DNA from 3 places in the Cobetia sp. QF-1 genome. Region 1 is predicted to be linked to each of the others. Evidence: predicted binding sites of a transcription regulator. Region 1 holds the regulator's gene; each other region holds the start of a gene.
The links. The regulator LexA, encoded in region 1, represses DNA repair genes until DNA is damaged. The targets are predictions, from matches to a motif close to TACTGTNTANNTANACAGTA.
Positions count from the first base shown of each region.

Region 2: a site for LexA is predicted at 1,740-1,759, ahead of dinB (DNA polymerase IV). Genes of this name have one in related genera too.
Region 3: a site for LexA is predicted at 1,556-1,575, ahead of recA (recombinase RecA). Genes of this name have one in related genera too.

Region 1 is NZ_NBVS01000001.1:456,308-459,549, forward strand. It holds gene CFN46_RS02015 (L,D-transpeptidase) at 8-550, opposite strand; gene CFN46_RS02020 (TetR/AcrR family transcriptional regulator) at 550-1,227, opposite strand; gene lexA (transcriptional repressor LexA) at 1,746-2,375, shown strand; gene CFN46_RS02030 (hypothetical protein) at 2,487-2,726, opposite strand; gene CFN46_RS02035 (DUF6586 family protein) at 2,924-3,242, opposite strand, start outside.
Region 2 is NZ_NBVS01000002.1:632,518-635,759, reverse strand. It holds gene CFN46_RS06050 (Na+/H+ antiporter family protein) at 224-1,570, shown strand; gene dinB (DNA polymerase IV) at 1,778-2,839, shown strand; gene CFN46_RS06040 (HlyD family efflux transporter periplasmic adaptor subunit) at 2,841-3,242, opposite strand, start outside.
Region 3 is NZ_NBVS01000006.1:82,621-85,862, forward strand. It holds gene CFN46_RS12360 (regulatory protein RecX) at 1-157, opposite strand, end outside; gene recA (recombinase RecA) at 315-1,382, opposite strand; gene CFN46_RS12370 (CinA family protein) at 1,642-2,175, opposite strand; gene mutS (DNA mismatch repair protein MutS) at 2,370-3,242, shown strand, end outside.

The sequences.
Region 1 (3,242 bases):
GACGCCGTCAATCGTGCAGTAACACCAGTGTGCCGGGCAACGCATGCTGAAACAGGCAGAGAAGGTCGGGATCACGCAGGCGAATGCAACCATGCGAAGCGGCGACCCCCATCGGCTCCCACACGGGGGTACCGTGAAAATAGATGTAGCGTCGTAGGCTATCGACTCGCTCGCCAGAGGCATTACGACCACGATTGATGCCGGATTCACGTCCGCTGAGCCATAGAATACGCGTCAGAATCCAGTCACGAGTTGGATGCTCTGCGGCCAGCTCAGATGAGAAAACCTCCCTCGTGAAGCGACGACCACGATAGACCGCACCTTCCGGATGACCACCACCAATGGCGGCACGGATGACGTGCCACCCCGTGGGGGTGCACCCGCTGCCCTCCACCTCGCCACTGCCATTAAGGCCACTGGAAATCGCGCAAGCGTAGATCAACGTATCACCCACCGCTTCTGCCGGTGGCGAACGACGGTCTCCCGTCGGAGCATCGCTGCGAATCTCGAGCCACTGCCGCTTCAGATCGACCCGAACCCAACAGACCATCAGCTAGCCGCCTGGGTGACCATGTCACTTTGCTCGATGGCAGCTGGCAGCGGCGCTGCCATCGCCGCCACCACGACCGGGCGCATGTGCTGAATCAGTTCGCGCACCGAGGTGTGGTGGCCATACTCGGCCTCTTCGATATCCCGCAGGGCATCAAGTCCTGAGAAAGTGAAGATGACACTGCCGAGCATGAAGTGCAGACGCCAGAAGCGCTCGTTGTCCGGCAGTTCCGGCGTGGCCAATTTCAATAGATCGGCAAAGCGACTGAAGACCGTGCCGTAGTGCTCACGAATATAACGGCGCATGTGGCCTTGCCCCTGGGTATAGGCAAGCCCCAACAGGCGCATGAAAGTACGCAGGCTATTCCGCTCTGCAGGCACTTCAAGCACGGTGCGCGCCATGGTTTCCAATAGCACCTCAAGCGGAACCTGATGACCAGCATACTCTTGCTCGACACTGTCGAGAGCAGCATGGAAACGCTCACTGAAGGGGTCGAGGTAACGCGCGAACACCGCTTGAATCAGCGATTTCTTGGAACCGAAGTGATAATTCACCGCCGCCAGATTGACCTTGGCCTTGCTGGTAATATTACGCAGAGAGGTTTCGGCGAATCCGCGCTCGGCAAACAATACTTCGGCGGTATCAAGGATGCGGGTGACAGTGTCAGTCTGGGCCATGGACGGAAGCCTTAATCAGGTGGTCGTAATGAAATGCTGGAATCGTAAGTCACGTGAGCATTGATAGTCCCTCGTGCCGACTCTCTCATGTCATGCTGCAAACGACCGGTTCGCGGGGATAGCGGAAGAGAGGCAAGATAACCCGAACACCACCATTGACGAACATTCGTTTGAAACACAATGATTCTAGCCTGCCATGCTACCACTGACAATTCTTCGTGTTTCAAACACCTAACGCTTCAGGACTTGCTGATATTCAGTCTGGTCAACTAAGCCTCCACCACTCAAGCGTTTCCAGTGAACGCAATACCGATGGGTATTGAATGACGTTTGCTAAAAGAAAGGGTCTACGAGAAGACGTTAAAAGCGCATGCTCATTACCATAATCAAGCCACACACCTGCTGAATACCTCGCAAGATGCCTTGCATGACCGCCATGACTGGATACAATGACAGTTGTATGGATGCACACCCCGTGCCGTCAGCTCAAGATGCCGCCCAGGCCAAAGGCAATGCCCATGACCCAGCCGCTTACTCCGCGCCAGCAGGACGTCTTTGATTTCATCATCAAGACCATCAAATCCTCCGGCTATCCGCCGACGCGTGCCGAAATCGCCCAGGCGCTGGGCTTTCGCTCCCCCAATGCTGCCGAAGAGCATCTACGCGCATTGAAGCGCAAGGGCGCCATTGAAATGGTGCCCGGCACGTCACGCGGCATTCGCGTGCCATCGCTGGCCGACGCTGAGGAAAATGACAATCCGGGTCTACCAGTCATCGGTGAAGTCGCAGCAGGCAGCCCGATACTCGCCAGTGAGCACATCGATCGCCACTGCCCTCTGCCTAGCGACTACTTCTCACCGGCAGCAGATTACCTGTTACGTGTTCGCGGTGTTTCCATGAAGGATGCCGGTATCCTGGAAGGTGATCTACTGGCAGTACACCGCACCACCAATGTCCGCGATGGCCAGATAGTAGTGGCACGTCTCGGGGATGAAGTGACCGTCAAGCGTTTCCGTCGCGATGGTCATTACGTATGGCTCGAAGCTGAAAATACCGACTTCGCCCCCATCAAGGTGGACCTGCGCAGCGAAAGCCTGGAAATTGAAGGCCTTGGCGTTGGCGTTATCCGCGACGGCGGTCTTCACTGATACGCCTCTCGAGATGTTCACTCGCGTTCAGACACGAAAAAACCGCCAATTGGCGGTTTTTTCGTGTCTGAACGCTTAAGAGACTAGCGACAATGATGGGCAGCCAGTGCTTCAGTGCACCATACCTTCTGACTGCTCATCTTCATCTTCCTCACCATCCCACAGGCGCGTGCGCGTGATGGCATGGTCAATCATTTCACGCGCGACTTCGAAGCGATTGTCACGCAGCAGATCAGCCGCCTCATCCGAGATGCGAATGCTGAGCAGCGGCTCACCTTCGCTTTCGGCTGCGCGCAGAATCACTTCACCATCTTCCATTTGCACAATTTCAAGTACGGCGGGATCAGACACGTCATTCCTCCTGCACGGCATCTCTTGAGATGCCGGCGTCGTTGTGATCGTCAGCTTGACGGTGGACAGGCCTCACGCAGCGCAGAAAAAAGTACGACCACAGCCAGAGCCATGGTCGTACTATTGAGAATGCGGGGCTTGCCACAATGGGCTCAGTCTAGCACCCGCGATACCGAAGCGTCATCCGCTTGACATCACTACCACTCGACACTCGACTCGCGTAGCCCCGGCAATATGGCCTTGAATGCCGCTAGCACCTCTGTGAGACGCTCAACCAATGAGGCATTGGCCGCAGCCGCGATAATCAAACCATCGCCACGTACACGCCCTTCTTCTCGGCGCGCAGCACCCGTCTCAGCATGCAAGCGGTCAATGTCACTCACCAGCTGGCTCAGCCAGCTATCGGGACGTTCGAGCAGAATACGCAGCTGCTCAATCTCGGCAACGGGTGTCGGGGGAGCTGTCAAACGTTCGCGCCAGCCGTCCTGCGGCCAACGCGCCACCACAGCGAACTCG
Region 2 (3,242 bases), on a different contig from region 1:
ACAAAATGCTGTCAAGCGGCGCCAACCTGCACCAAAAACTGCATGCACTGTTCATCAGTCATTCAGCTTGGCGCGCCCATCTGGTACGATGGCGCGCCGTTTTTGATGGTTTTCAGGATGACGCCATCAGTCGAACACCATGCGAGGTATTGCCCGAGATAGGGTGGCCACGCACCCCTGCCGATCTCGCGTTTCAGGCACTCACATCTCACGAGGTACTCGCATGAATGCGGTAATTCTGGCCGTCCTGGTCATGGTCGGTCTATCCTTGGCCCGCGTCTCGGTCGTCTTTGCGCTGGTCGCTGGCGCTCTGGTTGGCGGCCTGTTCAGTGGTCTGTCATTGACCGACACCATGACAGCCTTCAACGACGGTGTTGGTGGTGGCGCCAAGGTCGCACTAGCCTACGCCACTCTCGGTGCCTTTGCCGTGGCCCTGTCGCGCTCAGGCTTGCCGGATATGCTCGCAGCCCGCCTGATCGGCATGCTCGGCGGCCAGACCACGCCACGACGCCAGACAGCCATCAAATACGGCCTGCTGGGTAGCGTGACACTGGTCGCCATCTCGTCACAGAACCTGATTCCGGTGCACATTGCCTTCATTCCGATCCTGATCCCACCGCTACTGGTCGCCATGAACCGCCTGCGTCTTGATCGTCGCGCGGTTGCCTGTGCATTGACCTTCGGTCTGACGGCTCCTTACATGCTGCTGCCGGTCGGTTTTGGCTCCATCTTCCTCAACGACATCCTGCTGGCCAATATCAATGATGCAGGCCAGGCACTCGGACTGAATGTCACACGCGGCATGGTGCCAATGGCAATGGCAATCCCCGTCGGCGGCATGTTTCTCGGCCTGCTGACTGCACTGTTCGTCTCTTATCGCAAGCCGCGTGATTATGCGACTCGCGAGATCAAGTCTACCAATGTGCCTCACCACACACCGGTGCACGCTCCCACGAAGAGCGGTCTGATCATGGCTGTCATCGCCATCGTCGCGGCGCTGGCCATTCAGTTATATTCAGGTTCGATGATCCTGGGTGGGCTGGTCGGCTTTGCGATTCTCTCGCTCGGCGGGCTTTTCAAGTGGAACGAGGCAGATGATCTGTTCACTTCCGGCATGCGCATGATGGCACTCATTGGTTTTATCATGATCTCGGCAGCCGGTTTTGCCTCGGTCATGAAGGCCACTGGCGATATCCAGACACTGGTTGATACTTCCTTCCACATCATCGGTGACAACAAGCCGCTGGCCGCGCTGGTCATGCTGATCGTCGGTCTGTTCATCACGCTGGGAATCGGCTCCAGTTTCTCGACCATTCCGATCATCGCCGCCATCTATGTTCCGCTTGCGCTGCAGTTCGGTTTCTCGCCGCTGGCGACGGTCGCCCTGATCGGTACTGCAGCAGCGCTGGGTGATGCAGGCTCACCGGCCTCTGACTCGACACTCGGCCCAACCTCCGGCCTGAATGTCGATCAGCAACACGATCATATCTGGGACAGCGTGGTGCCGACCTTCATCCACTACAACATTCCGCTGATCGTGTTTGGCTGGATCGCCTCGATGACGCTGTAACACGCCATTCGGTTCAGTGAGCCACCGTCATCAGGTTTGGCAAGACAACGCGACAACGACAACGCCCGGCAAGGAGAGCACTCCTCCTTGCCGGGCGTTGTCGTTGTCATTAAGCGATACAGGAACAAGGCAGCAATGCATCAGAGTGCGGTACGTGCCGCCAGACAACTACTGGACAACCATCCAGTCTTTTTGCATCATGCGTAGATGCGCAAGATACTCCACGCCGATTGCGACTGCTTCTATGCTGCCGTCGAAATGCTCCGCCACCCCGAGTGGCGCGATGTGCCGATCGCCATCGGTGGGCGCACAGAACAACGTGGCGTTATCGCAACCTGCAACTACCCTGCTCGCGCCTTCGGTGTCCATTCGGCCATGTCGACGGCACGTGCTCTACGCTTGTGCCCACAGCTGATACTGGTGCCGCCGGATTTTGAGCGCTATCGCGCCATTTCCGAGGAGATTCAGGCCCTGTTCATCGAGCTGACACCCCTGATAGAGCCGCTATCACTGGATGAAGCCTATCTGGATGTCAGTGACGTGACGGCCTTTCAGGGCAGCGCCACCTGGATGGCGCGCTGGCTGAAGGAAGAAGCCCTCAAACGCACCGGCATTACCCTCTCCATCGGTGTGGCCGCCAACAAGTTTCTGGCCAAGATCGCCAGCGACTGGGAAAAGCCCGATGGCCTGACGGTGATCACCCCACAAAACAGTGACGCATTCATCCGCCAGCTCCCTGTCGGAAAATTACATGGTGTTGGCCCCGCGACCTTGGCTCGCCTGACGCGGCTGGGCATCACCACCTGTGACGATATGCGTGAGACGCCGCTGACCACGCTGGTCGAGCACTTCGGAAAATTCGGCACCCGCCTGCATGAACTGGCGCATGGCATCGATGACCGCCCGGTCAGAGTCGAACACGAACGCAAATCCATCAGTGTCGAACACACCTATGACCATGACCTGCCAGACATGACCGCGTGCCTCGAATATCTTCCTGCGCTATTGGAGCGACTGACGCAACGCCATGCACGCCATGACAAGCCCATACTGGCCAAGCAGTTCGTCAAGGTACGCTTCAATGACTTCACCAGTACGACGCTTGAAAGCGCACTGCCCGCCTCGAGCACGTCACTACCCAGCACAGCAAGCTTTGCCATCCTGATGGAGCAGGCCTGGTTGCGTGGCCAACGCCCGGTGAGACTTCTGGGCGTCGGCGTGCGCCTCAAGGCACCCGAAGACGCTCAACAACTGGGACTTTTCCCGTAATTCATCGGCGCACGGATGCCTCATCCATCGAGGCATCATCGCCCCAGCTGCCCCACAGTGCCGAGGGTGAGCGCAGCCGAATTTCCAGCGGCAAACCTTCCACATCATGCTGAAGATCAATCTCTTCGAGCGGCGTCAATCTCACTTCCAGCATGGCCTGGTTGCCATCAAAGGGCCCTGCCAACTGCGACGGCAACTTCTGCGTCAATTCAGGCGGTGCGACGATACGCGCCAAAACGCTATGCCCATCGGAAAAATGCGCCTCCGCAATCCGGCCTACTGCCACCTTGCCCACATACTTTGGGGAGAAATAAGCATGTAACTCCGGCGCATTCGCTGGCACCAATACGCCCAGCGACTCACCGGCACTGACTCGCTGGCCTGCCTGCACATACGTCTTGGC
Region 3 (3,242 bases), on a different contig from region 1:
CACGGCCTTTCAGGTAGTCGTATAACTCACGACGACTGTGTTCCCGGCGCGCCAACCGAGCGATGGCATCACTGCGTGCACGCCGGTAAGGGCTTGCCTCGCCCGAATCCAGCGACTGGTACTCGGGCCCTGCCATGTCTTCATTGTCGTCGTGCATGATCGCACCTATTCAGTCCTGAGCGAGGGGGAAATCTGATGCATTCAAACGCACAGCGCCCGCCTCCGAAAATCGGGGCAGGCGCTGATATAGCACAGAAGGCATCGTGAGTACCGTACCTCCGTGCTGGAGCACTTCAAGCGCTCACCAAAAGTGCTTAGTCGAGATCGAGGTCGTCTTCGCTCTCGGCGACGGCAGCCGCAGCCTCTTTCGGGTCTTCCTTGGTCTCTGGCGCTGCAAGCAACTGGGCGCGGATCTGGGTTTCAATCTCTTCCATGATCGCGGGGTTGTCTTCCAGGTACTGCGCAGAGTTGGCCTTGCCCTGGCCAATTTTGCTGCCCTGATAGCTATACCAGGCACCAGCCTTGCCGACCAGGCCACACTGCACGCCCAGGTCAATCACCTCACCGGCATGATAGATACCCTTGCCATAAAGAATCTGGAACTCGGCCTGCCGGAACGGAGGAGCAACCTTGTTCTTGACGACCTTGACGCGGGTCTCATTACCCGTCACTTCGTCGCCCGACTTCACGGAACCCGTGCGGCGGATATCCAGACGCACACTGGCGTAGAACTTCAGTGCATTACCGCCAGTCGTGGTTTCCGGGCTACCGAACATCACACCGATCTTCATGCGGATCTGATTGATGAACACCACCATGCAGTTGGCATTCTTGATGTGGCCGGTGACCTTACGCAGCGCCTGAGACATCAAACGTGCCTGCAGACCAACGTGAGAATCGCCCATCTCGCCTTCGATTTCGGCGCGCGGCGTCAGAGCTGCGACCGAATCGACGATGATGACGTCAACACCGCCAGAGCGCACCAGCATGTCGACAATTTCTAGCGCCTGTTCACCAGTATCCGGCTGAGAGACCAGCATCTCGTCCAGATTGACGCCCAGCTTCTCGGCATAGGACGGATCCAGTGCGTGCTCAGCATCGATAAAGGCACATACCTTGCCCTGCTTCTGCGCCTGAGCGATGACGGACAGTGTCAGAGTCGTCTTGCCTGAAGATTCCGGACCATAGATTTCCACTACACGGCCAAGCGGCAGACCACCGATACCGAGTGCAACATCCAACCCGAGCGAGCCGGTGGAGATCGACGGCATGGCCACACGTGGGGCATCGCCCATGCGCATGACGGCGCCCTTGCCGAACTGGCGCTCGATCTGGGACAGCGCCGCGTTCAGCGCCTTGGTGCGATTGTCGTCCTGTGCCATGTGGCCTCCTGTCGGACGGCGGTGCCACACGGGCAGCCACCTGGAATGAGGAAATACTGAAGCTGAAAATATGAAAGCTGAAAATACTGAGCTTACGGCGCTGAAATGACAGCACTGCAGCATAAGAGCTCTATCGCCGCTGCAAGCCTAGTGGATCAAGCATTGTGGCAAAACCCTGTATACATGGACAGTATAATGCCGCAAGTTGCCTCACTCTGCCAGTCCAGTGATGCGCTTTTTCAGGCAAGAGTCTCAACACTTAGCCTTGCATTGCCTGCACCCGCCGAATCAAGCCTTGCAGAGCTACGCGTACGGCCGCCTTTCGTACCGCCTCACGATCGCCAGAGAAGCGATAATGCTCAGCTTGTTGCTGTGTTTCACTGCCCCATGCCAACCATACAGTGCCTACCGGCTTCTCCTCGCTACCTCCCTCCGGCCCTGCCACACCGCTGATGGCGACACCAAGCCCTGCGCCACTATCGCGACACGCACCGCTAACCATTTCGCACACGACCACCTCAGAGACAGCCCCATGGCTCAGCAGTGAAGCGTTGCTAACGCCCAACAGGCGCTGCTTGGCGGCGTTGGAGTACGTCACGTAGCCGCTCTCAAAATAACCGGAGCTACCCGCAATAGCGGTAATCGCGGTACTTACTCCACCTCCGGTACAGGACTCGGCAGTGGTGACATATAGGCCTTGAGACAACGCCAACGTCTGCAGCCGCTCAGCCAGCTCATTGATAGAAGCACTGATGATGGACGCCTCGGATATGACGGTAGATGGCTCGCGCACGATAAGCTCCCGTATTGACTGGTCAGTAAACAGAGAATAGTGGACGGCGCATCACAGGCATTGGAGCCAGCCACGCCAGTCCGTAGAATATCTCGGCATCCAGTATGCCTCGCTCTCGCATGTCATTTTCAACATGCCCTTTTGAGCAGTGTGCCTTTTTCACCATTGCAGTGCAGTCAAGGAAGTCCATGGTCATGGCCAAGAACAGCGCCCCGCAAATGACGCCGATGATGACGCAGTACATGAAGATCAAGCGCGAGCACCCCGGCGTGCTGCTGTTCTATCGCATGGGCGATTTTTATGAACTATTTCATGACGATGCCAAGCGTGCCTCTCAATTGTTGGACATCACGCTGACCGCACGTGGCAGTTCCAACGGCGCACCGATCCCGATGGCGGGTGTGCCCTATCACAGCGCTGAAGGCTACCTAGCACGGTTGGTAAAAATGGGTGAATCAGTCGCCATCTGCGAACAGATCGGTGATCCCGCCACCAGCAAAGGCCCGGTCGAGCGCAAGGTTGTACGTATCGTCACGCCCGGCACTTTACATGACGAGGCGCTGCTGGACGCCAGCCGCGATAATCTTCTGGTCGCGCTGCATCGTGATGGCGAGACCTGGGGGGTAGCCGCTCTGGAGCTCTCCTCTGGCCGCTTCAGCGTACTGGAAGTCGAAGGCGATGAAGAGTTGCTGACAGAAATCCAGCGCATGTCGCCTGCCGAGATCATGGTCGGCGAGAACCGCACACTCCCTGCGAGCCTCTCTTCACGTCCCGGTCTAACGCGTCAGAGTGACTGGCATTTTGATCATGAGACCGCGCTGCGCCTGCTCTGTGATCAATTCGGCGTTCAGGATCTCAATGGATTCGGCTGCAGCCATCTGACACGCGCCGTCACCGCTGCCGGCGCCCTGCTGGATTACGCTCGCGATACCCAGCGTACGGGCCTGCCTCACGTCACTGCGCTGAGCGTCGAAAGCCGTGACGACTCGGTCGTGATCGATGCCGCCAGCCGTCGGAATCTCGAGATCGACACCAATCTCGGCGGCAGTAGCGAAAACACGCTCGCC